DNA from 4 places in the Paenibacillus violae genome. Region 2 is predicted to be linked to each of the others. Evidence: riboswitches for the same ligand, from Rfam matches in the RefSeq annotation. Region 2 holds a riboswitch; each other region holds the start of a gene.
What was found. Region 2 has a riboswitch for cyclic di-AMP ahead of RQP52_RS18060 (CAP domain-containing protein). Riboswitches for the same ligand answer to the same signal wherever they lie in the genome.

Region 1 (7,791 bases), on a different contig from region 2:
TTCTGGCGATTATGTCGATCATTCTGATTATTGCGTTTAAAGGCAGAACGGAGCATCTTATTCCGCTGTATGCTGTGGGTGTGTTTATTCCCTTTACACTTGCGCAAACAGGGATGCTCGTCAAATGGGTGCGCGAAAAGCCCAAAGGCTGGATCGTTAAACTAACGATCAATTTGATTGGCGCTTTGATTAGCTTTACCGTCATGCTGATCTTTTTTATCACGAAGCTGGGGCAGGTATGGCCGGTGTTTATCTTCCTCCCCTTGATTGTTTATACGTTCCATAAAATCAAAAAGCACTACGAGGCCGTGAGTGAGCAGCTGCGGATCACGACGTGTGAGCCTTCTATCCCGATCAAGGGGAATGTGATGATCGTGCCTGTCGCAGGAATTACCCATGTCGTGGAAAATTCCATGAATTACGCGAAATCGTTAGCGCCAGATCAGATTATTGCGGTGTATGTGGCCTTTGATCGGGAGGCAGAGAAGCAGTTCCAAGAAAAATGGGAGTGTTGGCAGCCGGATGTGCGGTTAGTCACCCTGCACTCCCACTATCGGAGCATTATTCAACCGTTGACGAAGTTCATCGATACTGTGGAGCATAAGGCGAACGAGTCGAATTTCCGGGTAACCGTCTTAATTCCGCAGTTTATTCCCAAACGAAACTGGCAGCACATTCTCCATAATCAGTCCAGCTTACTGATCCGCGCGTTTCTGCTGTACAGGCGGGATCTCATCGTGACGACGGTGCCGTATCATTTGAAAAAGTAGCTGACCATAAACGTACAGAAATCGGCAGTAAAACGCCATTTCTGTACGTTTTTTGTATGTCAGGCTTTCCTACATCGTAGGACTCCCCGTTTTGATTCTTTTCCCAAGGTGGTGCTCTCTTTGCACCCTTCGAATGAACGCTTGAAGTTCCTGCTCGGTTTCACACACGGCCGCGTGCTCTAACCAAAGGAAAAACCTTTTTTTCGATATGGCTGAAGCATGCAGAGGAAAGGTATTTCTTGATTTGACAACATACAAGCCAGAGGGAACATTCTTCCAAGGTGCTGTGAAATTCATGCGAATTGACAGCCTTGATCGCTTCTCCCAGTCTTGCTCCTTTTGTTTATTTCGTATGGATCTGTACATGTTCATGATCACGTAATGCTCCGAGATTTCGGTCAAATTGGCATATCCGGCTCGTTGCGCTTTTTGAATAATGTCTGATTTCTCCTTAGAGAACCAGTACCCGACAATAACAGGGAAACGGTTAGCCTCTTCTAACCATAAGACGCCGAACCACTCGTAAGTTAAGGGGATCGGATTTAACATTTCGGGGATTAACCCTAAATAATAACGGGGAGCGGAAGCCATCGTTATTTCTCCTTTGCACGTAAGACCTGACAGCAATAATGTGTGTGTTCTGCTCCTCAATTGTAAGGCTGAGAGGAATAAAAATGGGGTAAAGAAAAGCGGGGTAACCCATAAAAAAACGATAAAAATGGCGTAAATGGAAGAAAAACGAAGCTTGAATAACGAGAATTCATGCTTTAATTGTTTGAAAGCGCATCCACTCGTCTATATGGCAAAAAGAAGGTCGCGGTACGTTTTACAAGGCGGATCTCCGAGGCGTAAGATTCAGAGCATCAACTTCACAACAAGTTGATAACGCTGAGTCCCCACAAGGGGAACGGGGGAACCAATAGAGGACGGATACAGATCAACGTCTTCGCGGGGTGAATCCAAGGCAAGCTCCGGCTTGCCAAGGTAGGGCGCTTCCAAGCCCGAATCCGACAGCTAACCTCGTAAGCGAATTGGGAGAGAGCCAACGTTCTATGTGCTAATTACAGCTTGCTTGTTATACCAAGCTGCCAAGAAGCCCGAGAGCAGGGAGTCTCTGCTCGCAGGCTTCTTTTTGTTGTCCAAAAAATGAGGAGAGTGAATCTACACATGGTTCCCGAATGCAAGATTACCCGAATTGAATGCTATCGCTTTGATGATGAATTATCCGATAAACTGCTGCCCGGACATGGCCGCGACTGCCATTGCGGCATCCTTTCCATCTCAACAAGCTTGGGAACAAGCGGTTTAGGAGATTATGAAATTCCTTGCGGCAATCTAAAGGGAGATTTCGTTCAATGGGCTGTTGTCTTTCAGAAACTCAAAGGGCTTTCCCTTGAGGACGGTTTGCAGTATGTCCGTCAGAAGAAAGAGGCATGGGGAGAAGTAAGGACTCATGTGATCGAGTCGGCATTAACTGACTTGTCAGATAAGCTTCAACATAAATCTATAGGCAACAAAGAGTTGGATGTTCTATCGAATCGTTCATATATCTTTGACCATTCAGAGGCCTATGTCTCTTTCTAAGCATGCGCATTTTTATGTTTTTTTTATATGCACGCTAAGGATTCTTTACCTCATTTTTATACAGTTCGGCGTTACAATGAGTCAGGAAAGGAAGCGATGAAAGTCATGCAAAGCGATTTGCTGCTAATAGCTGCGCCAACCAAGGCAGGCGAGGACTTTATGAAACAAATCAGGTTGGCTGGGTTTCCTTATGTTGCATTAACGAACAACAAGATGGAAAAACTCAAGCTAGAAGGGCAGGGAGTAAAAAAGATCATCCAGGTGGATACATCATTACCGGGTTCACCCCATATCCCCGATTATCCGATCGGGAGCATTATTCTGTTCGAAGAAAGCTTGACGTTATGCTGCCGCTATATTCAGATATGCCGCAGTTGGACTTCAGGGCCGATGTATGTGATTACCCAAAGTGTAAATCCCCGATTGATTTATAAAGGGTTAGGCGCTGACTACGTTATTTATTCTAAAAATGGTGATGTGAAGTTTCTTCTATCATCTCTATTACAAACAAATAAATTAGGTTCTGTCTGATCTGGAGGAGGTGCGCGATGTACAACGATGTAACAATGGTCTTATTAATGGCATTAACCTTTCTGGGATTTTGGGGATTTATGAAATTTTGCGAAAAAGCGTAAGCTGATGCTTTCGATGCGAGTTTTTGAATGAAAACTTATAGGAGGCAACCAAATGATTGTGATTGGACTAATTGCGCTAGCGATCATGGTGTATCTCGGTTTTGTTTTAGTGAAGCCGGAGAAATTTTAATGGATAAATTAGAACTTATGTAAAGCAGGGGGAGAACCTACTATGGGTATGGGATTGTTGCAAGTAGTCATCACACTGGTGATTATCATGCTTTTGGTGAAGCCGGTGGGCAGCTACTTGGTGAAAGTTTTCGGTTATGAAAAGAGTGGTCTGGATCGTGTGTTCGGCCCCTTCGAGCGTATGTCCTATCGCCTAATGGGTGTTAAAGAAGACGAAGCGATGGGATGGAAGAAGTACTTAGGAGCTGTATTAATCGTCAACTTTGTCATGATGATCCTCATGTACGCCGTATTTCGGCTTCAAAGTTTTCTGCCGTTTAATCCCGATGGGATTGGCAACGTATCTCCAACAATCGCTTTTAATACTACGATTTCCTTTATTACAAATACGAACTGGCAAGCTTACAGTGGTGAAAACACGCTTTCCTATTTCTCTCAGATGGTAGCCATTACGTTCCCGATGTTTACATCGGCGGCAACCGGATTCGCCGTAGCGGTAGCTTTTATCCGCGGATTAGTGGGTCGTCAAGATAACCTCGGAAACTTCTACGTGGATATGACTAGGGCGATTACTCGCGTCTTTCTGCCGCTTAGCTTCATTGTCGCTTTAATTTTAGTTTTTCAAGGCGTCCCGCAAACCTTGCTGGGAGCTGTTCAAGCGACAACGATTGAAGGGGCTGAACAAACGATTACTCGCGGTTTAGTGGCTTCCTTGGAATCGATTAAGCATATCGGTACCAACGGTGGCGGATGGTTCGGAACGAATGCTGCGCATCCTTTTGAAAATCCAACGCCGTTTACCAACATGATCCATATTATTTGTATGATGCTTCTGCCGACTTCGCTCGTATACGCATTCGGATTAATGATTAAGAACAAGAAACAAGGTTGGACCGTCTTCGCGGCCATGGGAATCATCTTCCTGGTCATGCTGGCGACGGTGTTCTACGCAGAGTATAAAGGCATATCTGCTGTGGATGCGATGGGCGTTCATGGGAATATGGAAGGCAAGGAAGTTCGATTCGGATTATCTGAAACAGCGCTTTTCACAACTGTTACGACAGCAGCTACAACAGGCTCTGTTAATGCGATGCATGAATCGCTTACACCGCTAGGAAGCATTGTTCCTTTTGCGGAGATGATGTTAAATAACGTATTTGGAGGCAAAGGGGTCGGCTTATTAAACGGACTGCTTTATCTCATCTTGTCTGTATTCATTTGTGGACTGATGGTTGGACGTACGCCAGAATTTATGGGCAAAAAGATTGAAGGCAAAGAAGTGAAACTGGCTGCGATCGCGATTCTGACGCATCCTCTCATCATTTTAGCACCGACGGCTTGGGCGTTGATTCGTCCTGAATCGGTCACGTCCATAGCGAATCAAGGGATGCATGGCCTTTCTGAAGTTCTGTATGCTTTCACCTCCGGTGCAGCCAATAACGGATCTGCCTTTGGCGGTTTGAGCGCTGGAACGAACTTTTATGCGATGAGCATTGGTCTTGTCATGCTGGTTGGACGATATATTTCCATTATCGCCATGTTAGCAATAGCAGGCTCACTTGCTACTAAGCGTGTTGTGCCCGTTACAACAGGTACACTTCGGACGAATACGCCTTTATTTATGGGGATTTTGATCATGATTATTTTAGTTATCGGTGCTCTAACGTTCTTCCCGGCGCTTGCATTGGGACCGATTGCTGAACATTTGGCAGCGCGTTAAGGATAGACGTAATAGAGAGGGAGGATTTACATGGCAGTGGAACGTAAAAAAACATTAACAAAAGAAATTGTCAATCAAGCTATTGTGGATTCATTTAAGAAATTAAATCCATGGGTAATGATTAAAAATCCGGTCATGTTCGTCGTAGAAGTAGGTACCGTCATTACCTTTCTATTATCACTTGCACCTGACCTATTTGGCTCGACGGAAGTAGGCAGGGCTTATAATATCGCGGTCTTTCTGATTCTGCTCTTTACTCTGCTTTTCGCGAACTTTGCGGAAGCACTGGCAGAAGGGCGCGGCAAGGCGCAGGCTGACTCTCTACGGAAAACGAAGTCCGATACGAAAGCTCGTCTGGTTCAAAAGGATGGCTCCTACAAGGAAGTGTCTTCTACTACACTCCGTAAAGGCGATATCGTTCGTATTGAAATCGGTGAGATCATCCCATCCGATGGCGAAATCATTGAGGGCTTGGCTTCCATTGATGAATCCGCCATTACAGGTGAATCTGCTCCTGTTATTAAAGAAGCGGGAGGCGACTTCTCTTCCGTAACCGGCGGTACACGGGTAGCGTCCGACTATATCGTTGTCAAAGTGACGACCGATCCGGGTGAATCTTTCTTAGACCGTATGATTGCTCTTGTGGAAGGCGCGAAACGGCAAAAAACGCCGAATGAAATTGCTTTAACAACACTGCTTGCCGTATTGACGCTGATCTTCTTGATCGTCATTATGACCATGGTGCCAATGGCCCAGTATTTGAATGTGAAACTGGAGATTTCCACGCTGATCGCGCTGCTGGTCTGTCTGATTCCGACAACCATCGGCGGTCTCTTATCTGCGATCGGTATCGCCGGTATGGACCGTGTAACGCAGTTTAATGTGCTTGCGATGTCCGGTAAAGCGGTTGAAGCCGCAGGCGACATCGATACGATGATTTTAGATAAAACGGGAACCATCACCTTCGGGAATCGCATGGCGTCCGAATTCGTTCCTGTAAGTGGCGTGACAGCCAAAGACATTACGTTTGCTTCTCTTCAAGCTTCTGTTAAAGATGAAACACCGGAAGGGCGCTCCATTGTTGAGCTTGCCAATAAACTTGGCGAATCCTGGCAAACAAATGCTTACGAAGGTGCGGAAGTTGTCGAGTTCACGGCTGAGACGCGTATGTCGGGGCTTAATCTCGCAGGAGGCTCCAAAGTACGTAAGGGCGCTGTTGACGCGATCAAAAAATATGTAACAGCTTTAGGCGGTAAAATTCCTAATGATCTGGAGACGATTACGAACCGGATTGCTAAGGCCGGAGGCACTCCTCTTGCTGTAGCAATTAATGATCGAATCTACGGTGTAATTTACCTCAAAGATACTGTAAAACCGGGCTTGAAGGAGCGTTTTGCCGAGCTGCGCTCGATGGGGATCAAAACTGTCATGTGTACAGGGGATAACCCGCTGACAGCTGCAACAATTGCTCTTGAAGCAGGCGTAGATGAGTTTATTGCAGAGGCGAAACCGGAAGATAAAATCGCTGCGATTAAAAAGGAACAGCAAGAAGGCAAGCTTGTAGCGATGACAGGCGACGGAACGAATGATGCTCCTGCTCTGGCGCAAGCGGACGTAGGTTTGGCGATGAATTCAGGCACCATGGCGGCGAAGGAAGCCGCTAACATGATCGATCTGGACTCCGATCCAACCAAACTGCTTTCCGTTATTTCCATTGGGAAGCAGCTGCTGATCACGCGCGGAGCTTTAACAACCTTCTCCATCGCCAATGATATCGCCAAGTATTTCGCGATCATTCCTGCGATGTTTATCCTGGCGATGCCGCAGCTGCAGGCCTTGAATATTATGAATCTGGCATCGCCGGAATCGGCTATTCTATCCGCTTTAATTTTCAATGCCATCATCATTCCGCTGCTGATTCCAATTGCGATGAAGGGCGTTAAGTATCGCGCAATGTCAGCGGATCGATTGTTGTCCCGTAATGTTCTGCTATATGGGATTGGCGGGGTCATCGTACCGTTCATCGGGATTAAAATTATCGATATGATACTTCACGGATTAAATATCGTTTAAAGAGAAAGAGAAACGAGGAGATAGCGTCATGAAATCGGTTTTTATAGCAGTTCGTGTATCTATATTGTTCATGATCGTTTGCGGGCTTATTTATCCGCTGGTTACGACGGGCGTGGCTCAAGTCTTATTTCCGAAGCAAGCGGATGGAAGTCTGATTGAATCCGGCGGAACGGTCATCGGCTCGGAATTGCTGGCTCAGAGCTTCGAGTCCCCTAAGTTGTTTCACCCAAGGGAATCTACGGCGAAGTATGATCCCAAAGCTTCTTCCGGCTCCAATATGGCGGTAGCTTCAAGCGATTATGCAGCGTCTTTGGCAGAAAAGATTGATGCCTTGAAGAAGGAAAATCCTAGCCTGACCGATATTCCAGCTGATTTAGTCACGATGTCCGGCTCCGGCTTTGATCCGGATTTGTCACCGGAAGGGGCCAAAGCCCAGGTGCCTAGGATCAGTAAAGAAACAGGAATCGCAGAGAACGTGCTTAACGGTCTCGTTGATCAGTTTACAAAAACCAGACAGCTCGGTTTTCTCGGTGAGCCAAGGGTGAATGTAACAGAACTGAATATAGAGCTGCTGAAACAAGTGAAGTTGTAAGCAGCTGACAACCACTCTCGATAGGTCGAGAGTGGTTTCTGCGTCATTATGAGGAGAAAGGAGAGGACGCTGGATTGGATGGTTTCAAAAGGAAAACACCGGAAGAAATTCTATTATCTATCTCCAAATTGCATCGCGGGAGTCTGAAAATCTATATAGGTGCGGTCAGCGGCTCAGGAAAGACGTACCATATGCTGCGGGAAGGGCATAATCTCAGGCAGCAGGGGATTGATGTGGTCATCTGCGCGGTATCTACGCTGCAAAGGCCGGAGACCGTGGAACAATTAG
Region 2 (7,791 bases):
CAGTGGAGAAAAGCCGGCGGCGATAAAGTCATTGAAGAGTTCAGCGCGCAATACGCGAAGAGCGGCAAGTAAGGCAGCAAAATAGCAGAGGCGGCCCTAAGGTAGAGAGATCTACTTTAAGGACCGCCTCTTATGCGTATGACAGTTTAATTCCATCCTTTAGCAACCATCGGTTTCTTCTTCGTTTTCTTGAACAATCTATAAAATAAGCCGAGTTCCTTTTTCCGTTTGAGTGTGGCTTTGATACCTTCAAGCAGCAGCATTGATCTAAGTTCGTCGCGACGGTTTAACGTATGCAGTCTTTTGATAAATAGCTTGTCCATGCGAACATCCCTCCCATTCATCTATCTCCATTATAAACGGGATCTGCGAATTTGATTGTCGCTTTGTAGAGAGGGATTGCACTTGTTTTGTCGAAACTGGAGCGGGTAGCCCTCGATTTCCTTCAAGTCCCTATAGGCAGATGAATCACTGTACAGTATTATCTAACTTAGGGTGATATCATATGTTCATTTCTCCTATGCTTTTGCAAGACGCCAAAGATAATAGACCTTATAACAGCAAACATCATATTGCAGAACTTAAGTTTGACGGTTTTAGGTGCATTCTTTCTAATTTGGACAAACTCTATGTATATACGAAAGACAAGCAATTGGTTACGCATAAATTTCCTGAGCTGTTCCAATGCCCGATTCCCGAGGGAACGATCCTTGACGGTGAATTGGTTATTTTGGATGATCAAGGTAAACCGGACTTTGAAGCGATGTCAGCTAGATTTTTAAATCCGACAGACTTATCGCCTGTTGTATTTTTTGCATTTGATATTTTAAAATACAAGGGAATTGATGTCACTGAATTACCCTTGCTTAAACGCAAGGAGCTGTTGGAGCAAGCTTTCATCGAGAATGACAGGTACAAAAGGGTGAAGGTTTACGAGGGTAAAGCGGTGGATTATTTTGAGAAAATCCGGCAGGATGGGCTTGAGGGCATCATTTTGAAGTCGAAAAAAGAAAATTTCAAGTACGAGAGCAACAAGCGCTCCAGGCAATGGCAAAAAGTGATTAACTGGACTTATGCAGATGTTTATATTTCTGGTTACAGGAAAAATAATTTTGCTTTGCTGGCGTCCATTGATTCAGCGAATGGTTTGAAGATTCCGGTTGGGGTGATTGAGACCGGGGTAACGCCTCTGCATCAAAAGGCGCTCGATGGCGTGAAGCACCGCTTAGTCTACAAAGAGGACAATCATTTTGCTTATATGGAACCGCGGCTAATGGCCAAAATTAAGACGAAAAATTGGACGAGAAACGGAAGGCTTCGTTCGCCGGTTTTCATGGAATTTGTGATGTAAAAAAAGACTGGATCACCAAGGAGGAAGTGGTGGTGCAGTCTTTTCTCTGTACATGCTGTTGTTACATGCGTCTAAAGTTACCGGTGCTGCCGCTTAGCTGCTGCTCAGCGATTTGAATCAATCTTCTCGTAATGTGTCCGCCGATTGCGCCGGTATCACGAGTAGCCATGTAGCCATAATACCCGTCCTGAGGAATCTGAATACCTAGTTCCTGAGCGACCTCGTATTTCATTTGCTCAAGAGCTGATTTTGCTTGTTGCACAAGTAATGTATTGCTTCTACTGCTAGCCATTTGGATTCACTCCTTTATTTGGTGTATGAGTATTTTGTGGAAGTTATGGTTTTTTATTCATGGTTGTTGGAAAATTTTTTGTGGATCGATGATTACGCTTTCATAAAACGTTGGAAAATTTTGCGGCATGTTTTCGGAAAAACCCCGTGTTACAATCGGAAAGATCGATTATGGTCAAAAAACTTAGAAGGCCGAAGCTTCTTTGAAAGCACGGGGGACCCAATCTTTGGGGTGAAGTCGCTATGAACGCGACCGGGTGATTACTCTTTGACCCGAATCCGACAGCTAACCTCGCAGGCCGCAAAAAGGAGAGATTTCTATGTTAAAACGTTATAAACAGCTAGTCGTAACCGGTGCTATTGGACTAAGCGTCCTAATGAGTTCCAGCGCAGCCATGGCGGCATCCGCCACGTACACGGTGTCAGACAACGATACCATGTGGTTGATCTCCCAGAAGTATGGCGTAAGTCTCACTTCGCTGATTCAGGCTAACCCTCAGGTTGCCAACCCGAATGTGATCTGGTCTGGGATGACGTTGAACCTTCCTGGCAGCACAGGGACAAGCGGCGGCTCTCAAACACCAGCCCCGTCAGTGCCTGCTCCATCTACACCAGCTGCCCCATCAACGCCAGCTACATCTGCGCAATCCGCTTTTGCCAGCCAAGTCGTTACATTAGTTAACCAGGAACGTGTAAAAGCTGGGCTACAAGCGCTCACCAGCGATAGCGCCCTTACAGCTATGGCGTTGGATAAAGCCAAAGATATGTACAACAACGACTATTTTGATCATACGTCGCCGACCTATGGGTCACCTTTTGATATGATGAGCACTTATGGTATTCCTTATTCCTATGCAGGTGAGAACATTGCTAAAGGACAACCTACACCAGAGGCCGTAATGGAGGCCTGGATGAACAGTACGGGGCACCGTGAAAATATTTTGAACCCCAATTACACAAAAATTGGCGTCGCCTATTATAACGGAGAATGGGTGCAGGAATTTATCAGCAACTAATGCTCTATAGCGAATCCAAAAAACAACCCTTGTGATTCCCCAGTCGGGAATTCGCAAGGGTTTTATTTATATTTCAACTTGGCAACTCCCCACATCAAGAGTGGCAGAATGATCCCATGGAGGGGTAATAAATAAGGAATCGCGATTTTTTGTGGAAATAACACGGAACTATCGATAAAGTCCCGAGGGATCAAGGTAAGCAGCGCGATAACCGGTGCTACGAACCAAATCATACGTCGCCATTTTTTAAGGCCGAAACTTTGAGCTGTTCCATATGTACACACGAAAAAGTAGAGAGATACTTTAGTGAACACACTAATAATCCAGATGGCGATAACAAAGGAATCCAGGTTTTGAAAAAAGTCGAAATAGGAAATATAACGAATCAAATTAAAATAAGGATAGGTTTGGCCCGAAGGGGCGATGTGTCCAAATACGGAAAGGATTAAGAAAGTCGAAATGCTTGTTAACAGACCAGCAGCAGCAACCCCGAGTATGGCTGGTTTCACCCCATCTTGAGGCTTTGATAGAAAGCCCATGATGACGAGCAGAAGGATGCAGTCTCCAAGAAACGTTGAAGTCGGCAGCGCTCCTTTTAAGATTGTCATCGCACCGGTATCCACATAGAAGGGAAGGATATTGTTAATATGGACATTTTTTAGGCTCAGCAAGAGAGGAATAGCAATCCCAAGAAGGGTTAAAGGTCCTAAGATTTCGCAGCATCTCGCGATAACCTCTATCCCCGAGAAAGTTACATAAATCGCAACGAGGAGCATGCCTAGCATCGGGACAAGGATTGGAGTTTTGGGCAGAATAGTCGCAACGATGAACTCTGCGTACTGCCTTATAATGATAGCAAGCACGCTGTACCAGTAGATGAAATACACCACCGTAACCGTATAGCCGATGTATCGACCAAATAATCTCTTTGAAAATTCAACGATGGTTTGTCCTGGATGATATAGACTCAACCGTGAGCAAACATAAGCGACCCCTGCACCTATTCCGGTTGCGCAAACGGTTGAAAGCCAGGCATCTTGCTTCGCAGTTTGGATAGATGGATTTATTGTCAGTAAAATGGTCATCCCCAGCTGCATGGTCAATATCATCCAGAATAATTGTTTCCCGCCAATCTGCATGTCCGTAAGTGCTCCTTTAATGATCTAAAAGTTTACCAAGAGGGTAGAAAATGTAATTTACCAACTGCGTCGGACCTGGCATTCCCGGATTCATAACTAAAGCGATCGCTAGAATCCAGCATAAGGCTAAAATAGAGAGATAAGCCGCTTTCTCTTTGGTCGGCCTGTTTTTCAAGCGAAACCATTGAAAGAGAGTGATGATCAGGCACGCGGCCATGCATATGGGAATGTCATTGGATGTCATTGGATATACTCCTATTCCTCTTCCTTTTCTTTTTCCTCTCGGGATCGAGAAGACTTGATGCTGGATAGCCCAGGACGCAGCATTCTGGCATCCGATTGTACAGTAACTTCGACGTTTGGGAAGATCTCGTTCCAACGTTTTTGGTTTTGCCGCCATTCCTTAGGGTACGCTCGGTGGAATTCCCCAGCGAAATCAAAAATGTCCGCTTTGTAACCTTGCTGAACCTTTCGCAAAGCGACTGCGACACGCTCTTCAATATCGTCATTCATAGCGGCTTCTACACGTTTAACAGCTTGGTGATCGGAGGCGAGATCCAGTGAAGTTGTATTTTGCAGGGCATCATCTTCCGTATGAATCCAGACGTTCATGCGCCACTTGCCATTTTCGATGATTGGCTGCAGTTTCGTCTTGCTTTTCAATAGTCGAAGGGAAACATGGCCGGAGGTACCTTCCGGCGTCACAGTAACGACGGCTGTTTTAATCTCGTCCCTGAGCCATAGCAGGCCGCGGGTGGTTGGATCGTCAATGGTGCCGACCATCTTATCGTCTTTGAATACAGCCGTATAATTGGTGAAACTCCCTGTGTCGTCGTGATTTCTCGGGGTGTTTGCCGCCAGAAGTTCAATATAAGGCAGGGCGGCAGCACTGGACGGATTCCCCAACATTTGTGCCAAATCCGCCAACGTTACACTAAGGATGATTTTACTCTTGCCAATCTCCCTCATGATCTCTGAGGAGTTTCGCTCCAGCCGTGTATTCATCTCGAGAATTTCGCGTGCGCTTCCTTTGCAAACATACATAAAGGAACGCTCTCGCGGCTGAGGCGCTCTCATTAAGTAATCGACCTCGTCTCGAACTCCTTGTCGTGCCACAGACTCACCGAAAATAATAATTTCGGTATGACCCCAGAAAATTTTGCGCGGCATCTTCTCTTGAATCTTAGAAATCGCATCAGCAATATCTACGCCTACCGCGGATTTGACGAGGGAAGTTTGAATGCTGCCTCCTTTGTTGCTGCTTTCCAAACCGCCGCCACCGCCGCCGGGACTTCGTGGGATAAAAATCTGTAACGTTAATTCGATCGACGTATCGTCATATTTATCAATCGCTGCTCCGGTGACGAGTGCCAAATCATTCACTTCCGTCCGATCCCAGCAGCCCGTCAGCAGCGGGGTGAAGAGAACTGCCGTTAGTAGTAGCTTCAGCATTGCTTTCATCCTTGCTGCCCCTTTCTGAAAGAAGCGGCAATAAGAAGCATGGAGGGGATACCAAGCTGTGTGATCAGTGCCAAAAAAGGGATATTCGTTCCTATAGCGTGCATGAGTTCCTGAAAATTAGGAGAAACCCAAAAGCTGAGCAGCAGTATCAGAAAGCCAACTGGAATGATAAGAGGCCGATAATCAGAGAGCCCCAAACATTGCGCCGTGCCTAGCACAGTGGCATAGTAGATCAGCGATACTTTAATGAACATCCCAATGATCCAAATGGTCATTACTAGTGCTTCCACATGTTCCAGAAAGTCAGAAATGGAAATGTAACGTACTGCAACGAGGAAAGCATAATTGAATTTAACCGTAAGCGATCCGAACATTAATAAAATGGTCAGATTAATCGTCAATAAGGTGATCATGACAATGCCGAGGCTGATGAAGCTCCACTGCAAGACATGCTTTTTTTTATTCAAAAATGGATAAAGAAACGACAACATAAAAAACTGGGTAAACCAAGAAGAGGGGACAAGTGACCCCACTAGTAGGGGAAGCGGGCCATCTCCCAGAATAGGAAACATCTCTTTGGGATGAAGATCAGGAATCATCAAGATCAGCATGATGAAAATGATGAGCACAGCCGAAGGAACAAGGATTTGTGAGACTCTGGCGAGCACCTCAATCCCCTCGTATAAGACATACGCACATACAGCCACCATACAAAAAATGACGAGTGCTATCGGTGTTTCATGTAAGAAGTTACCGACAACAAATTCCCCGTATTCGCGCAGAACGAGCCCATTCGTAAAAATAAACGACACGAGAAAGAAGCCGGACAGCGCCTTCCCTGCGTACACGCCGAGAATCGATTCCGTATATTGGATGAAGGTTAATTCCGGATATTTGATATATAGGCGATACATAACAATCACGGACAAAAACCCTACTATTGTCGCAACCAGTGGTGTCATCCACATATCAATGCCGGAGGTTTTCATCGTGATGGACGGGACAGATAAGGTGGCGGTAGCCAGGACAGTTGGATGCATAATGATAGCTAATTGAAGGGGAGAAATACGTCCCTTTTCAATCATGAATGTCATCCCCTTTTGGCGGATCTGGTCTTTGTCCAGAGGGCTGTCGAATCGTATTCATCCTTCCGGTAAATTTAGGGCGGGTCCGCATGGACCAGATAGGTGCACGGATGATCACATCTTTCAACTCTTTTGCTTTAATCGGCGCAAGTGGTTGAAGGTAAGGAACGCCAAGCGACCTTAAGGAGCAGAGGTGGATCACGATAACAATAAATCCAAGCATGAGTCCAAGCAGCCCTAGAATTCCCGATAAAATCATGATGGGAAATCGAAGCATTCGCAAAGCGATGCCTGTGGAATACTGCGGCATCATGAAGGAGGCGATTCCCGTGATAGCCACCACCATGACCATTGGAGCCGACACCAAACCCGCGGAGGTTGCGGCTTGACCGATGACGAGCGCGCCTACGATACTAACAGCGGCACCTACCTGCTTAGGGAGACGAACGCCGGCTTCGCGGAGCGCTTCAAAAGAAATTTCCATGAGAAGAGCTTCAACGAGTGCGGGAAACGGAATATCTTCTCTGGACTTCGCAATGCTTAGCAAGAGAGATGTGGGAACCATCTCTTGATGAAAGGTCAAAATTGCCACATACAAAGATGGAAGCAGCAGTGTTATGAAAAAAAACATATAGCGCAGCCATCGAATTAAGGTACCGATAATAAATCTTTGATAATAGTCCTCTGGCGATTGCAAAAGCGAGAACAGCGTGGCTGGCGCTATCAAAGCAAATGGCGTTCCGTCTACGAGAATCGCTGTACGGCCTTCCAGAAGCGCCGCGGAGACAACATCCGGACGTTCTGTTACTTGAATTTGTGGAAAAGGAGACAGCGGATGATCTTCAATTAAACCCTCGATATATCCGCTTTCCAGAATGCCGTCGATTTCAATTTCGGCAATCCGTTGTTCAACTTCCTGAATGAGCCCCTCATTGGCGATGCCCTCCATGTAAATAACGACGACTTCCGTGCGTGTGTGTTTTCCTACTTTGTACGAAACCATTTTGAGGGAAGGACTTTTAATTTTCCTCCGAAGCATAGCTGTATTAACAGACATTGTTTCGGTAAATCCCTCGCGTGGTCCGCGAATAACGGATTCTGCCGACGGTTCCTCAATGTTTCTCTTTTCCCAGTGAGCAAGACCTAGCGAGTATGCCAGAGGGATTCCGTCGATGAGAAGTTCGACATTGCCTACAGAAAGATGAGCAATGATGTCTGAGAATGTCGAAGTCTCCTTGACGTCCGAGATGGAAATAATGGATGACAGTTCCTTTTCCGTGTAATTCCATTCTTCTATTGTCTCGCTAAGTAAAGGACTTAGGACGTTTCGATCCAATGCTTCAAGATTAACCATCCCTTCGATATAAACGATGAGGGCTCTGGTTGTTCCTCCAATAAGGAAATCGTGGAAATTGACATCTTTGCATTTTGTATATATAACCTGAAGA
Region 3 (7,791 bases), on a different contig from region 2:
AGGACAAGCTCTCGGAAACGATTCGGCATTCGCAGGAAACCGAGGAAAAGCTCCTTCAGCAAAACGAAGCGCTTCAGAAAGAAAATGAACTCCTGCAAGAGCGTTTAAAGGCCATGGAGCAGGTTGCAATAGATAAAGAGAACCGGAATCGGAAGATAACGAATATGGTTATCGCGGTGGTTGTACTTGTAGTGTTGTATTTTGTACTCGGGCGGGTGTTTCGTTATGTGGTCTGGCGGAGGCAGAAGCGTCAAATGAGATAGGAGGTCTGAGAGGCGTGGAAGTTACTTTCGAACATGCAAGCTCACACGCAAAAATGGCCACACTGCGCATCGAGAAGGACGAATCGATCCATGTGCTGCATCCGAGCCAAATCATAGCTTTTCAAGGGAAGTCTGAGCAAAGAGAGGATTCTTTGATGAAGCTGCCCAGCATGTACCGCAAAAAACGTCTGATTCAGTCGCGCGTGTATGGTCCTGCTCAGCTCATGCTAGGCTTGCCAGAAGGCTACAGTATGTCTGTGGTGCCTATTGGCGATGAGGATGATCTTTTGTACGAGTTTCGGCATGTTCTGTTTTATACCAGCGGTGTCAGCTTTACTTCTCACTTACAAAATGTTAAAAATACGCTGATCACGCAAGATCTCGTGAAAATGCAGTTTAAAGGGCCGGGAACGCTGGGACTTTTGACCGCTGGTCCGTTGTATCAGATGGCTTTGGATCCGAAGCAGCCTTTATATGTGGATATTCATTGTCTAATTGCGTATCCTCGGAATGCAGCACTGCGTCTTTGTGTATATGGCAATACATTAGCGAGCCAGCATATGAATTATCATTGGGAGATGACAGGGCAAGGGCATGTGCTGCTGCAGCCATGCAAGCCGGATCGTAAGTTGGATGAGCATATGAAAAATGATAGCTTATTGCGGCGAATTGCAAGGGAAGTGCTGCCTTTTGGCGGTATTTTTATAAAATAAGCGATTGGTAACAAAAAACATTTGCATTTGTTCTGAAATCCTGATATATTATTCCTTGTCGCCTCTGAGAAAGAAATCAAGTGACAAGCAACACATACCGTGCGGAAGTGGCTCAGCGGTAGAGCATCGCCTTGCCAAGGCGAGGGTCGCGGGTTCGATCCCCGTCTTCCGCTCCATATTTTAAGCGCCCTTAGCTCAGCTGGATAGAGTATTTGACTACGAATCAAAAGGTCGGGAGTTCGAATCTCTCAGGGCGCGCCATTTTAATTAAGTTATAAGCGTTTCGGGATGTAGCTCAGCTTGGTAGAGCACCTGCTTTGGGAGCAGGGGGTCGCATGTTCAAATCGTGTCATCCCGATATTTACGCGGGTGTAGTTCAATGGTAGAACTTCAGCCTTCCAAGCTGGTAGCGTGGGTTCGATTCCCATCACCCGCTTCAAACAAGAGATCACCTTGGGGTGATCTTTTTGTTTTGTGCGGGTAAGGGAAGAGAACCCACTAGGGGTTCGACCGTCCGTGAAGACAGCTTGAGTAATCCCGAGTAGGACGCGCAGAGACACGATACAGCTATGGGGACCATCCTAACGAAATGCCCGAGCCCGCACGTTTCTTGGCAAAAGTAGATGAAAGCGGTATACTTGTTTTGTTAACGTGTGCATTATCGTGAGACTATATCAATGAAATGAGGTCGGCGACTATGAAGGCGAAAAAGCTTGGACATGCAGGTTTTGACATCTCAAACATAACTTTTGGCTGTTGGGAGCTTGGAGGCGGCCCCTGGGAGTTCACGAACGACCAAAATAATATCGAGCTCATCCGTAAAGCGTTCGAGCTGGGCATCACAACGTTTGATACAGCTGAAGGCTACGGCAATGGACACTCGGAAGAGATCGTCGGTGCTGCTTTGGCGGATATACGTAAGCAATGCATTATTACGACGAAGGTGAGCAGAAGCAATCTAGCTCCTCAAGATGTAAGAAGATCGGCAGAAAACAGTTTGAACCGTTTGAAGACTGATTACATAGATGTTTATTACATTCACTGGCCAAGTTTTGAGATCCCGGTGCAGGATACGCTTGGTGAATTTGTGAAGCTGAAAGAAGAAGGCTTGATTCGGGCTATCGGCGTTTCGAATTTCTCTTTGGAGCAGCTGAAAGAAGCGGTAAACTATGCGCAAATCGATGTGATTCAGCCGGAATACAGTTTGCTGCACAGAGCTATCGAGCCAGAGATTTTGCCATTCTGCCAGAAACATAACGTTGGTGTAATGAGCTACAGCTCGATCGCCAAGGGGATACTGACAGGCGCGTTCCATCTTCATGGCAGGACGCTGAAAGAGGGAGACTTCCGCAAGGAGAGAAGGCTGTTCCTACCGGAGCATCTGGAGGCGGAGAAAGAGCTTTTAGCTGTCATGAAAGAAATGGCGGATGCCAAGGACGCTAACGTAACACAGATCGCAATTGCTTGGCTGCTGCACCATGAAGCACTTACTTCGGCTATTATAGGGACACAGGATGAGCATCATCTTGAAAATAATATCAAAGCGGTCTCATTGTCATTATCCGATTCAGAGGTAGCAACTTTGAACACAGTCAGTGATCGTGTGCTATCCGTAATTGGCTACTCCTAATCGCAAGCAAAACCACCCTATTGGGTGGTTTTTTTTGCCTATTATCCCGTGTATTCCGTACGCAATATGCGACAAAATCTATTGGTAAAACTTACCGTTTTGCAAAGCTTGTACCTACCAATTAAACTATGCTAGTCTAACATAGACAAAAAATGCCGAATCTTGGAGCATCGCAAGCTCTGGTACGGGGGACTTCTTTATTTGGGGTGAATGAGCGCTGCTAGCTGAGCGTACTAGGGAAAACCTCTTCCCGAACCCGTCAACTAACCTCGGAGGCGTCAAGGAGGCAAGGTTTTGAAATCTTTTTCTTCACGTCTTATTTGTTCATGCGCACTATTATGCGCCGCAGTACCGATGTTTACAGCACACTCCGCTCAGGCTGCATCCACGCCTACGGACAGCCCTGTCAAGGTGCAAGTCAATGATGAGCTGCTGAAGTTTCCGGAAGTTCAGCCTTATATTGATAACAAGGGCATCATGCAAGTTCCACTCCGAGTGCTATCTGAGAAGCTGGGCTATCAGGTGAGCTGGGAGAAGCAAGAGGACCAAATCGAGGTCACACTGGTTAACAAACAGCAGTCCATCTTACTTATTACAGAGCAGCAACAAGCGCTTGTGAACAGTAAGAAGATCAGTTTGGAAAGCAGTCCAACCGTGTACCAAGGGAATACATATGTTCCACTGCGTTTCATCACGGAAACCTTCGGTTCGCCAATTGAATGGAATGAAGCCAATCAGATTGCGATTGTGGATGTGGATGGAAAATCACACAAGCCAGCCTGGATTGCGCCGCCACCACCACCAGCACCTAAGGTTGTAGCCGCGGCCGCTCCCGTTGTTCCGTCAGTGAGTGAGCAAATTATTCAGACGGCAAACTCCTATATGGGCGTGCCTTATGTATGGGGTGGGACGACGCCGAGAGGATTTGATTGCTCCGGTTTTGTGCGATTCTTGTTTCAAGCGAAGGGGATCGATTTGCCCCGTACGTCAGCGGAGATGCACAGTGAAGCAGGTACGAAAGTGACGGATTTGAAAGCCGGAGATTTGGTATTTTTTGCTTCAAAAACAGTGAATCACGTAGGCATTTATCTTGGCAACGATCAATTCATTTCAGCGACTACATCCAGAGGCGTGGCTGTGGATAGCCTTTCGAGCGCTTATTGGAGCGCAAGGTATGTCGGAGCGAGAAGAGTTCTGTAAGGATAGGACTATCGAACACTTGTTTCTATGTTCTTTCGAATGAAAGGCATAGAAGGCAGGTGTTTTTTTTCGTTCGCACAATCATGCGATTTTTATCGAAATTTTATGGTTTTTAGCCTATAATGAAGAAATGTTTGGAAGAAAGAAAGAGCAGGTGAACACGAGCGCATGCAATTAAGTGTCTGGAAGAGTTGGTTTCATAAAAAGAGACATTCGAGTGTAGCAGATAGCATGTATACCGTGGATAAGGGACCTGCAATGCCAGATGAGGTCAGGGAAGTTATTCAGCAGTTTTTCCGTACATACAATCATTTCAAAGGGGCCAGAAGCCTGCAAACGGATACGTTTATCAAAGAAGTATTTTATGCAACGAAGCAGGATCCGAGAGATCAGCGAACAGTTGAAGAAATGGAAGCCTATATTCAACACAAGAATGTGCTGCGATTGCGCTTGAAATCTTATGTAGTCGATGAGTATCTTAGTCTAGGCGAAAAAATATGTATGATTGGTGTTACGAGGGAATTTAGCAACAATCACAAGAATCGCGTCTTGTATTTTCTCATTAAAGAAAACGATTCCTGGAAGTTTCACCATATCGCAAGGTCGCATCATGGCACCATTTTAGATAAATTTCAAATTAAAGAACAAACAGGTTTCGTCGTAGGCAACGATAAAGCCGCGCTCCTGTTCCTTACACACTCCAGTTCGTTAGATGCCTCCACGTTTATTACGGGAGATTATGTGCATGCGGAGGGGTATTTGGAAGTGGAACAAGAGTCGAGCAGCCATTTGTATTATAGGGTTGTGCGAATGAATCGTGTTCACTAGAACGATAAGATGATGCCACAAACCGTGAGGGTAAGCTTTGCTCTATCGAGTAACGCTTATTTGGCGTTTGTCCAAGGTTACCTTTTACTTCTTTTAAGTTCACGAAGCGAATAAAAAGTGCCTCTCCAGTAAATGCCGCCTTGTTTCCAAGTAAGCCAAACGGAGCGAACGATTGTATAAACAAGCAGTGAAGCGCTGACCGGAAGCAGATAGGCCGAATCACCTCTAAGACTCATTAATCGGGACATTAGCTTGCGATAGAGCCAGATTTGCAGGATAACCGCAACCGCATAGACGGCTCCGCGCCAATCCCAGAGGAAGAGGAGGCCAAGCCAGGGGCATATAAAAAAGCCGATCTGTCCCAAACAAGCTAGCAATGCGACCATATAGCTGTAACGAAAGCCGGAAAACAGGTTTTTTTCCAGTCCAATTACCGCATCTTTGAGCGAACGGTACCATTCCACTTGAAGCAGGTGTTTGGCAGACAGCACTCTTTGGCGATAACCTGCTCTTTTGAGGAAGATACCTAACTGTAGATCATCGTCAGGTCGTAAAGCGATCGCTTTATGCATGCCAATCGCTTCGTAGGCGCTCCGGCTTACCATATTAAAGGCTCCGATACCGATGCCCGGTCCTTTCGCGTTGTCGATATTCGCACGCCAAGGTCGAACGAACAAAGAAAATGAGAACAGAAAGAAATGGACGAATCCTTTGAGTAAAGCGCCTCTCGCAAACATATTGGGGGTCAGCGTGAGATGGTGCACATCCTGTTCCTTCATATAGGTGACTGCGTCGGTTATCGTACCGGGAGCGAAAAGAATATCCGCATCTGTAAAAAGCAAATACTGCCCTCTAGCCTGGAGATACCCTTGGTATAGCGCATGGTTTTTGCCAAGCCAACCATCCGGCAGATGCGTGATGTGAATGATTTGCAGTTTGGTACGGATGTCCTGCTTACCTTCCGACCACTTGCGCAGTTCCTCCAACCGGACACCGGTAGCATCCCGAGATCGATCATTCACGGCAATGATCTCGAGGCGCGGGTAATTTTGGGAAAGCAGATGCTTGACGGTTTCGCGGATTGTCGTTTCCTCTTCTTTGGCTGCGATGATAACGGATACGAGCGGTGGCTTGTCCGAGAAAGGAGTGAGCGGAGACTTAGGCAGCGTTCGCAGGTTGGGCAAACCTTTTAACACATCCACAGTGGCGTATAACCAATACAGGAGGGTCAGAAGAGCGATGATGCCGAGAGTGGACACAGGATACCTCCTTATGGAAGAATAGAAGTTGATCGCATTATATCATTCATCCTTGGTAGGGGGAAATTTTTGCTGGAAGCTTGTAAGAGGAGGTAATGATGGATGGGGGAAACGTTGGACAAAAGGGAGCAATTTTGGAAAAAAATGAATGGCGAGCAGTTGGCTTCCTTTCTTGCAACCATTGGAAAATCGTCTGAGTTGGAGCCAAGCGCGCTCTTTTTTGTATGTATCGGGACGGATCGATCAAGCGGCGATGCTTTGGGCCCGTTAGTAGGCAGCAAGCTCGTTCAGTTTGGATATCCTCATGTTATAGGGACGTTGGAAGCACCTTGCGATGCCAGTAATATCGCGGCGCGTCTGCAGGAAATCCCGCAGGGCCATGTCGTTATTGCGATAGATGCTTGTTTGGGTCAAAAGCTATCGGTTGGCATGTACCAAGTATCGAATCAGCCCCTGGCGCCAGGGAAGTCGGTTGGCAAAGATTTACCGCAGGTTGGCGATTATACAATTGCCGCTATTGTTAATGTGGATGGCCCTAGGCAGTATAACATTTTGCAAACGACGTCGCTTTACAGGGTTATGAATATGGCGGATGAAGTGGTGAAAGCGATTCGGCATGCATTTCCCCTTGCATAGACAGTTAAAGTAACAGAATGGAGGATGAAAATGGCACCAGGCGATATGAGGCGTCTATCCGATAGGGACCGGCCTAAAGCGAAATTGAAGGATGTGTCGGTTAAAAGAATTCTGTCCTTATTCCGAGGATACTGGGGACAACTGTTAGGCATTATCGGATTGGCGCTGCTTGCAGCAGTGGTCGGATTGATTCCCCCTTTGGTCATGAAGGAGATCATTGACCAGGCGATTCCGCAAGGAAGTATGAAGCTGCTGGCCGAGATGGCAATGCTCATGCTGCTGCTTCCAGTCGTGAGCGGTGTGCTGGGCGTATGGCAAAATCACCTCAATACCAAAGTAACGCAAGGGGTTATCCGGGATTTGGGGCTGTCTTTGTTTCAAAATTTGCAGCGCCAGTCGATGGCGTTCTACACGGATGCCAGATCGGGCGAAATCGTACAGCGGATTACGGGGGATGTCCAAGCTGTTCAAGGGGTGGTAACCTCCCTTGTGGTTTCTTCCATCACCCAGCTTGTCATCGTTGCGACAACGATTGGGATTTTGTTTGCCCTGGATTGGAAATTGGCCATTATCGCTGTGCTGATTCTTCCTCTTTTCATGATGCCGGTTAAAAAGGTTTCCAAGCTGCGCAAGGCGCTTCGCATCGAAACACAAAAGGTGAGGTCCGATATTTCCTCGCAGCTGAGTGAAAACTTCGGTATCTCCGGCGCTTTGTTGACCCGTATTTTTGGCAGGGAGCGGCAGCAGGAGGCTGAATTCAAGGCGATGAACCAGAAGGTGATGGATCTGGAGCTGCGGCTCAATCTGGTCGGCCGATGGTTCGGGATGGCGACGAGCACGCTCGGGCCGCTCGGTACAGCCATTATTTACTTGTATGGCGGGTACTCGGTTATTTCCGGCACCATGTCACTTGGGGCGATTGTTGCTTTCTCGGCCTATCTCGGCAGACTGTATATGCCTGTAGGCACACTACTGAACCTACAGGTAGAAGTTGGGACGGCGCTGGGCGTATTTCAGCGCATTTTTGAATACCAGGACATGGTGCCCGATGTCATGGATGCTCCTGATGCGCGGCCGCTGAGCCAAGTGGCGGGGCGAGTGGCTTATAAGCAAGTTTCCTTCGCTTATAAGCCAGGGCAGTACGCGCTGCGGGACGTCACGTTCGAGGCGCAGCCGGGCGAAATGATCGCGCTCGTCGGGCCGAGCGGCGCCGGCAAATCGACGCTGATCGGCATGATCGCGCGGCTGTACGACCCGACGGA
Region 4 (7,791 bases), on a different contig from region 2:
ACCCAACATTCCCTGAGCTGAGCGAAACTTCTACGTCATATGGCCCATTGTCTGATGATATTGAAACAAAAGTCATTACAGGTGGTGCCCAATATACGCCGCAATGGGGGATGGAGCAGCTTCGCAAGGAATGGAAACGTCTCGGCGGCGATAACGTTGATAAGTTAGCGCAAGATTGGTATCAGAACAATGTGAAAGGCAAGTAAACTTCATTGAAGGCTAAGCAGCCTCCCGATTCGAACAGGAGTTGGGGGGCTATTTCATTCGAATAAGGGAGTGTAATCAAATGACAATGGATGCAAATAAGATGCTGCTTGATCAGCTTAATAAATGGCACGAAGACTATACGCCTGAACTGCGGATGGTTCGCAAGCCTTTTCATACGCCGGGTTATCACAGTACGTTAAAAGATGTAGCGTTTACTCACCCCACCTTGGCAGCGTGTGTTTATGCGCTGGGAATGCTGGACAGCCGTCAGCCTCATCATATCGAAAGAGCAGAAGGCATACTAGAACAGGTAATCAGCCTGCAGGATCAGAATCCGGAGCATGCTACCTTCGGCATCTGGTCTTGGTTCTACGAAGAGCCGCTGGAGAGGATGGCTCCGCCAGACTGGAATTGGGCGGACTTCTGCGGAAAGCGGCTGGTGCTGGCCGAGCAGAGGCATTCCGATATCCTGAGCCCGGGTCTGCGCGAACAAATGAGGCATGCGCTTTATTGTGCATGCGACGCCATTATCAAGCGAAATGTCGGTCCTAGCTATACGAACATTGCCATAATGGGCGCCTTCGTTACGTTGCTTACAGGCGAGGTCTATGGCGAAGAAAAGTACTTGAATTATGGCTTGGAGCGGTTACGTCTTTTCAGCGAGTACACGAAACAGCTGGGAACGTTCCAGGAGTATAACAGTCCGACATATACGATCGTGGCGATACAGGAATTGTCGAGCATTCATACAGCGACCCGAGTTGCGGAAGCGAAACAGCTCAGCTCGGAAATGCTGGATGTGGCATGGGGGATGGTGGCCGAGCATTTCCATGTCCCCAGCAAGCAATGGTCAGGCCCGCACAGCCGTGCCTATCATACGATGATGACGCCGGAAGTTTTATCCTTCTTGCAGATTGCCAGCCGAGGTGAGTTGGACTTCATGCCAGTCGATCAACTGACATACAATCTGGATTGGTATGGCAATGATATTGGATGTCCTGAGAAGTACATACCGGCGTTCAAACGAACAGAGACAGCGGAACATGTACAAACAATTAGCAAAGACGAGGCTGGCGACATTGTTAACCAAGCAACTACGTATATGGAAGGGCCGGTTAGTGTGGGAACCTTCAGCAAAGATGTGATGTGGAATCAGCGCCGCAATTTGCTAGCTTATGTACGCAACGGTGATGCATCTACCTATATTCATTTGCGCCTGCTGAACGAAGGTTATGACTATTCTTCCGGTATCTATTCCAGTGTTCAAAAGGGGAAGGATGTGTTGTTCGGCATCGGATTTTGCACAAATGGCGGCAATACGCACATTGGGCTCGATCCCATTGATGGTGCCATCGAATCAGCGGACCTAAGAGTTCGCTTTGAGATTGGAGGAAGCCTGCATGAGGTTAGGGCAGAAGCTGTCTCGCGAGAAGCCGAAGCAGCTACAGTACACGTAGCAGAGCAGACGCTGCAGGTGAAAAGAATATTCGCAGCCTTTGACGGGGAACAGCCAAGCTGGGAGCTCAGGCAGGAACAGGATAAACTGTTCCTTGACTATGTTATCTACGCCGGCGAGCGGAAGAGATTTGCTTTTGATCGTATGCAGGAAGCGCTGCTTCTGTTTGCATGGCGTTTGGGCGAACAAGGAGAAGAGCTCGACACTTCGGCTTCCGTCTTAGAAGCGAACGCAGAGGTTCGGGCGGTATTCCGTACCCCTAACCGCTCGCCGCTTCAATTGACCTTACCGCTTAAACCTGCTGAGAAGATGAAAATGCTGCGGCCTCGTCCCTAACATTAAGAGAATGGAGTGATCACAGATGGCTAAAGGATCTACGATTCGTAACGAGTTCCATCCGTTTGTCGATGCCTACACGGGCCGATCTATGACTCGTTTGACAGCCCCGGAGCAGGTAAATCATCATCCTTATTTTTATTATAAAATGATTACAAACGACAATCGCTATCTCATTTACGCTAGTGAGCGAGAGGGATTCCGTCAGCTTTACAAGATGGATCTGAACGATGGATCGGCTCTGCAATTAACGGAAGGACCCGATATTCACGATTTCAGCTGCAGTCTGACGAGTGACGATAACTACTTGATCTATTGCCGAGATCAGCGGATTATGCGATTGGATATGACGACGCTGAAGGAAGACGTTCTCTATACATCACCTGCAGGCTGGAAATCCAATGCGAATCCCGGCCTCAGCTCAGATGACAAGTATCTCGTTCTGGTCGAAATTAATGAAAAGGATGTTGTACCGGGCAAAGGGGACTGGTCCAACTTCGAGCCACAATGGGCAGCGAAGCCGCACTGCCGAATCATCTACCTGGATATCGAACAGCGAACCAGCCATATCGCGCATGAGGAGCTGGACTGCTGGCTGGGGCATCCGCAAATTCGTCCCAATGACCCATCAACCATTTTATTTTGTCATGAAGGTCCTGGGCATTTGATTGATGCCAGACTCTGGCTAGTCCAAAAGGACGGGACGCTGCTGCGCTGTGCGAAGGAACAGACGCATGATGAGCTCATCACACATGAATATTGGCTTGCCGATGGCTCTAGATTCGCTTATGTGTACAGACATAAAGATGATCTCTATCACGAAAGTATCCGTTTCATGGACTCGGAGACATTAGAGGAAGAAATCTGGATGAATTGCTCTAAGTATTGCCACTTTATTTCGAATGCCAATCATACGATGATCGTCGGGGACGGGCAGCTGCCCGAGCAGCACTTCATCTATTTAGTGGATGTAGAACGGAGGCAAGAAGAGCGTTTATGCTCCCATGGAACTAGCTGGAAGTCATACGGTAACACACAGGATGCTCATCCGCATCCGGCTTTTTCTCCAGATGGCACATTTATCATCTTTACCTCTGATATGGAGGGCGTTCCTTGTATGTATAAAGTGGATTTGTGACAATGTTCGAGGCAGCCGGCTAGTTGCATCGGCTGCCTCAAATATATTTGACATTAGTTTGATGTCAAACTATAATACAGATATGAAACCAAGAGACGCTGTATCAATTATTTCCAGAATCAGAGAAAAGACCAATCGGTTTATCATAGCCGAGATGGCGAAATATGGGGTCGACGATATTGCCATTTCACATGGGGATATTATCTTTGCTCTATTTAAGATGCCTAGATTGACTATGGCGGAGATTGCCAAGAAAATTGATAAAGATAAGTCTACAGTGACTGCACTCGTAGATAAATTGGTCCGTCTAGGATACGTGACAAAGGAAAGGGACACCGTAGATTCAAGGGTCGTCTATGTTGCCTTAACGCCAAAAGGGGAGGAACTGAAACCGATATTTGAAACCATCTCAGAAAAAATGTTAGATGTATTTTACATGGACATTACGGATAAAGAAAAGGAAGAATTACTGAGAATTCTAACGAAAATTTATAACAATTTTTAAATTTTTTTAGACTAATAGTTTGATGTCAAACTATATAACGAGGTGAAACTTATCATGAAAGATTATACAAAAGATTTGCCAGATCATCGTGTGAAATATATCGGAGAAAATGATCTATTTATAGAAATTTTCGAGGGAGAGGAGCTACCGAAGGAAGCCTCCCAAAAACCTCCGCTTTTATTTGTACACGGTGCCTACACGGGCAGTTGGATGTGGAGCAAATACATCCCACACTTTATAAACAAGGGATGGAATTGCTATGTTATGAATTTGAGAGGTCACTACAAAAGTAGAGTGCTCGATTTGACAAATGTAACATTCGAAGATTATTTGGAGGATATGAAAGAGGTTTTGGCCGAGTGTGAGGCTCCACCGATACTCATAGGATTTAGCATGGGAGGAATTTTGAGCCAGAAGCTGGCTGAAACCAACGAACTTGCAGGCTTAGTGGTGATCGATACAAGCATAAGTAAGGAAGTTTATGAAGCTGTACCCTACAAAGAAATAGCTAGAAGGACAACAGGAGTATTAATGCCCGCACCATCCCGAGAAGAGAATTCCAGTATAGATGAATCAATGGATGACATTAATTTTCAGAGAAAGTATATAACTGTGGAGTCATTAAAAGCATTTAACGATTTTTATTTCTCTTTGGGGGCAAGCGGTGGGATATCGATAGACAGCAGTTTGATGGTTAATCCAGCCTTGGTTATTAAAGCAATTAATCGTGAAGAGGATGACCGGCGGGGAAAGGCGACAGCGGAGCATCTCCATGCAGAGTATACAGGACTTTGGGATACGACTCACACCGGATTGCTTGTTGGGCAAAGATATATGGAGGTAGTAGATCGGATCATGTTATGGTTACAAGGGATGTATGACTAAGGACATTGAATAGATAAGAAAATATTACTATTGCTTCTCGGTATACATTGGAGTAAATTGATAAAATACGCTTAATTCTTTAGATTAAAGAAGCGGGGGAACCAAGTTTCCTGGGGTGAGTACACAAAGTGAAGTGTTAGGGTTAACTTTCAACCCGAATCCGTCAGCTAACTTCGTCAGCGTAGAAAGAAATGGATAGAAACATTCAATGGAACATTGTGATTTGAGGTTCTATTCCCTCGCTTCCTTTTTCTCTTCTAGAGAAAATAGGAGGAACTAGACATGCTGCTTATGAAAGTAACCAAAGAATGGAAGAATCTTTTTCCATGGAAGAGAGCCAACGATTCCGTACAGCGCCAACATGAGATTCTTCATTTGAAACAGCGGTTGGAGACGTACGACATTCAATTTCCGAATTTGGCTTACCGGCCATCAGACGTCGAAACACAGACGTTAATGGAAATTAGTAAAACGGTCGCTCAAAATAATGAGCTGCTTAACCAACTGAGTTCAGAAAAGGAATTAGCGGTTGAACAATCGCTAGCCCATCTCGTCGGAACCACTCTCCAAATTTTACTGGATCACCTTAACTTTATCGTAGCCATGGCGCATATTTTCAGTGGTCCGTATCCTTGCCTCAGAGCGTACATCAGCCATACGAATTAACGATTTTCAACAATAGAGAAGGAGCTTGCCTGACGGCAGCTCCTTTTTCGTTTATTTTCGCGCATAGATACGGCCAAAAAAGCACTTGATAAGCTCCGCAACTTGCTGACTTTGCTCTTCCAGAACAAAATGTCCCCCGCATAAAAAGTGAGTTTCCACACATGTTAATAGTTCTCCGAAAGCAAGAGCTCCTTGCACCGTAAAAATAAAATCATTTTTGCCCCAGGTTATAAGCGTAGGAGGTTGATAAGTTCGCAAGTATTGCTGCCAAACAGGGTATTGTTCGACGTTGGTCCGATAATCGTAGCCCAATTCCAACTGAATTTGGCTATTACCGGGTCGATCCAAAAATAACTGGTCCATTAGGTAACCATCGGGACTAATTCGATAGGGATGACACACGCCCGTTACATACTGCATTTTTGTAAAATGAAAGGTTGCAAGCTGGGCAAAGGCCGCTTCAGTTGCAGGATTTCGATCCGCCCAAAGTGCTTTGAAAAGATCGAACGGTTTCCCTAATCCGTCTTCACTAACCACAGCATTCTGAATAACGAATCCTAGAATACGATGCGGATTCCGTACAGCCAGTCTGAAGCCGATAGGACCTCCATAATCATGGGTGTACAAAATATAGTGAGAAATACAGAGATTATCTATAAGCTTTTCAATCATAAGTGATAGATTCTCAAAGGTGTACGCAAATTCTTCAACGGAAGGCATACTGCTATTTCCGTACCCTAGATAGTCAGGAGCAATGACATGAAATCGGTCTGTGAGTTGAGGAATCAAATCCCTGAACATATGGGATGAGCTTGGAAAACCATGAAGAAGGATGATGGTTGGGTTGTACGGACTACCGGCTTGGCGAAAAAATAACTCCCAGCCGTCGATCTTCATTTTTTTATAATGAATCATCATTTCAACGTCCTCTCCAGCGAAGCGCATATTATTCCCTAACAAAAATATGTGAATAAAAGTTATTTAAGTACTTAGGAGCTAGATGACGTGGTACAATTTAACTTAAGTTATGCGAATTAGTTGTCATCTTCATTAAACTGGTATTCATCCATTGGAAAGGGAGAGATCAGCCATGAAACAAGAACTGCTAAATGAGCAATCGAGAAATCAAGCGTCCAGCACGCCAATTATTACCGAACTAAAAGTAATTCCAGTTGCAGGGCACGATAGTATGCTCTTCAATCTAAGTGGAGCGCATGCTCCATTCTTTACACGTAACATCGTTATCCTCAAAGACAGTGCAGGTCATACGGGCGTTGGTGAAGTACCGGGCGGCGAGAATATTCGTAAAACGCTTGAAGACACAAGCCCACTGGTTATCGGTCAATCGATCGGCCAATACAATAACATTCTTACTAAAGTTCGCAAGCAATTCGCTGATCGGGATCTGGGAGGACGCGGTTTGCAGACTTTTGATCTACGCATCACAATACACGCCGTTTCGGCGTTGGAAGCGGCATTACTTGATCTCTTAGGTAAATTCTTGGATGTACCGGTTGCAGCATTGCTAGGAGAAGGTCAACAGCGCGATAAAGTAGAAATGTTAGGCTACTTGTTCTATGTGGGGGACCGAAATCGGACAAACCTTCCGTATCAGGGCGCTGAAAATGCTCCGAATGACTGGTTTCGACTGCGTCACGAGGAAGCGCTTACACCTGAAGCCGTGGTGAAACTTGCCGAAGCGGCGTATCAACGATATGGCTTTAACGATTTTAAGTTAAAAGGTGGCGTCCTGCGCGGTGAGGAGGAGATTGAAGCGGTCACTGCGCTGGCGGAACGTTTCCCTCAAGCCAGAATTACACTTGACCCTAACGGGGCATGGTCTTTAGCTGAGGCGATTCACCTATGCCGTGATCAGCATCACATATTGGCTTATGCGGAAGACCCATGCGGTGCAGAAAACGGTTATTCAGGCCGTGAGATCATGGCCGAGTTCCGGCGTGAGACAGGCCTTCCAACGGCAACGAACATGATCGCTACCGATTGGCGCCAGATGGGCCATACGATTCAGCTGCAATCTGTCGACATTCCGTTAGCTGATCCACATTTCTGGACGATGCAGGGCTCTGTTAGAGTAGCTCAGATGTGTCAGGAATGGGGGCTTACATGGGGATCTCACTCGAACAACCATTTTGATATATCGCTTGCGATGTTTACCCATGTGGCAGCCGCAGCGCCGGGGAAAATTACGGCCATTGATACACACTGGATTTGGCAGGATGGACAGCAGTTAACCAAGGAGCCGTTTCAGATTGTTGGGGGCATGGTGGATGTTCCGAGCAAGCCGGGTCTGGGAGTAGAAATTGACATGGAAGCCATTGAAAAGGCGCATCAGCTATACAACCAAGAGGGCTTGGGAGCGCGTGATGATGCGCTGGCCATGCAATTTTATATTCCCAATTGGAAATTTGACCACAAACGACCTTGCCTTTTGAGATAGATAATAGATAGCCGCTGTTTCCTGAATAGAGGAAACAGCGGCTATTTTTGCCTATGTTCAGTGAAAATAAAATAGAAAACTCCAATTTCATTTAGTTTTTGCTGACAGCAGTGGGCTCCATCTTATCATTGTAAGCGACG

Region 1: linked by a shared signal. The riboswitch ahead of RQP52_RS16185 (hypothetical protein) and the one ahead of RQP52_RS18060 (CAP domain-containing protein) in region 2 are both predicted to bind cyclic di-AMP.
Region 3: linked by a shared signal. The riboswitch ahead of RQP52_RS32990 (C40 family peptidase) and the one ahead of RQP52_RS18060 (CAP domain-containing protein) in region 2 are both predicted to bind cyclic di-AMP.
Region 4: linked by a shared signal. The riboswitch ahead of RQP52_RS08890 (hypothetical protein) and the one ahead of RQP52_RS18060 (CAP domain-containing protein) in region 2 are both predicted to bind cyclic di-AMP.

Annotation. Positions count from the first base shown of each region.
Region 1 covers NZ_JAWCUD010000005.1:38,605-46,395, forward strand. Annotated here, with positions in the region: gene RQP52_RS16175 (APC family permease) at 1-770, shown strand, start outside; gene RQP52_RS16180 (hypothetical protein) at 840-1,361, opposite strand; cyclic di-AMP (ydaO/yuaA leader) riboswitch at 1,647-1,815, shown strand; gene RQP52_RS16185 (hypothetical protein) at 1,938-2,354, shown strand; gene RQP52_RS16190 (hypothetical protein) at 2,451-2,885, shown strand; gene RQP52_RS36490 (potassium-transporting ATPase subunit F) at 3,042-3,119, shown strand; gene kdpA (potassium-transporting ATPase subunit KdpA) at 3,168-4,838, shown strand; gene kdpB (potassium-transporting ATPase subunit KdpB) at 4,869-6,911, shown strand; gene kdpC (potassium-transporting ATPase subunit KdpC) at 6,940-7,503, shown strand; gene RQP52_RS16210 (histidine kinase) at 7,578-7,791, shown strand, end outside.
Region 2 covers NZ_JAWCUD010000006.1:52,128-59,918, forward strand. Annotated here, with positions in the region: gene RQP52_RS18040 (extracellular solute-binding protein) at 1-72, shown strand, start outside; gene RQP52_RS18045 (hypothetical protein) at 147-323, opposite strand; gene RQP52_RS18050 (ATP-dependent DNA ligase) at 521-1,351, shown strand; gene RQP52_RS18055 (alpha/beta-type small acid-soluble spore protein) at 1,413-1,643, opposite strand; cyclic di-AMP (ydaO/yuaA leader) riboswitch at 1,823-1,958, shown strand; gene RQP52_RS18060 (CAP domain-containing protein) at 1,963-2,658, shown strand; gene RQP52_RS18065 (GerAB/ArcD/ProY family transporter) at 2,721-3,797, opposite strand; gene RQP52_RS18070 (hypothetical protein) at 3,814-4,041, opposite strand; gene RQP52_RS18075 (Ger(x)C family spore germination protein) at 4,053-5,258, opposite strand; gene RQP52_RS18080 (GerAB/ArcD/ProY family transporter) at 5,255-6,343, opposite strand; gene RQP52_RS18085 (spore germination protein) at 6,336-7,791, opposite strand, start outside.
Region 3 covers NZ_JAWCUD010000017.1:2,543-10,333, forward strand. Annotated here, with positions in the region: gene RQP52_RS32955 (hypothetical protein) at 1-263, shown strand, start outside; gene RQP52_RS32960 (AIM24 family protein) at 278-976, shown strand; tRNA gene RQP52_RS32965 (tRNA-Gly) at 1,078-1,152, shown strand; tRNA gene RQP52_RS32970 (tRNA-Arg) at 1,161-1,237, shown strand; tRNA gene RQP52_RS32975 (tRNA-Pro) at 1,261-1,334, shown strand; tRNA gene RQP52_RS32980 (tRNA-Gly) at 1,342-1,412, shown strand; gene RQP52_RS32985 (aldo/keto reductase) at 1,674-2,606, shown strand; cyclic di-AMP (ydaO/yuaA leader) riboswitch at 2,750-2,899, shown strand; gene RQP52_RS32990 (C40 family peptidase) at 2,901-3,806, shown strand; gene RQP52_RS32995 (hypothetical protein) at 3,975-4,634, shown strand; gene RQP52_RS33000 (glycosyltransferase) at 4,712-5,893, opposite strand; gene yyaC (spore protease YyaC) at 5,996-6,529, shown strand; gene RQP52_RS33010 (ABC transporter ATP-binding protein) at 6,560-7,791, shown strand, end outside.
Region 4 covers NZ_JAWCUD010000002.1:423,916-431,706, reverse strand. Annotated here, with positions in the region: gene RQP52_RS08915 (extracellular solute-binding protein) at 1-206, shown strand, start outside; gene RQP52_RS08910 (hypothetical protein) at 287-1,999, shown strand; gene RQP52_RS08905 (oligogalacturonate lyase family protein) at 2,025-3,137, shown strand; gene RQP52_RS08900 (MarR family winged helix-turn-helix transcriptional regulator) at 3,199-3,642, shown strand; gene RQP52_RS08895 (alpha/beta hydrolase) at 3,697-4,527, shown strand; cyclic di-AMP (ydaO/yuaA leader) riboswitch at 4,586-4,723, shown strand; gene RQP52_RS08890 (hypothetical protein) at 4,810-5,193, shown strand; gene RQP52_RS08885 (alpha/beta fold hydrolase) at 5,245-6,108, opposite strand; gene gudD (glucarate dehydratase) at 6,284-7,651, shown strand; gene RQP52_RS08875 (glycoside hydrolase family 26 protein) at 7,743-7,791, opposite strand, start outside.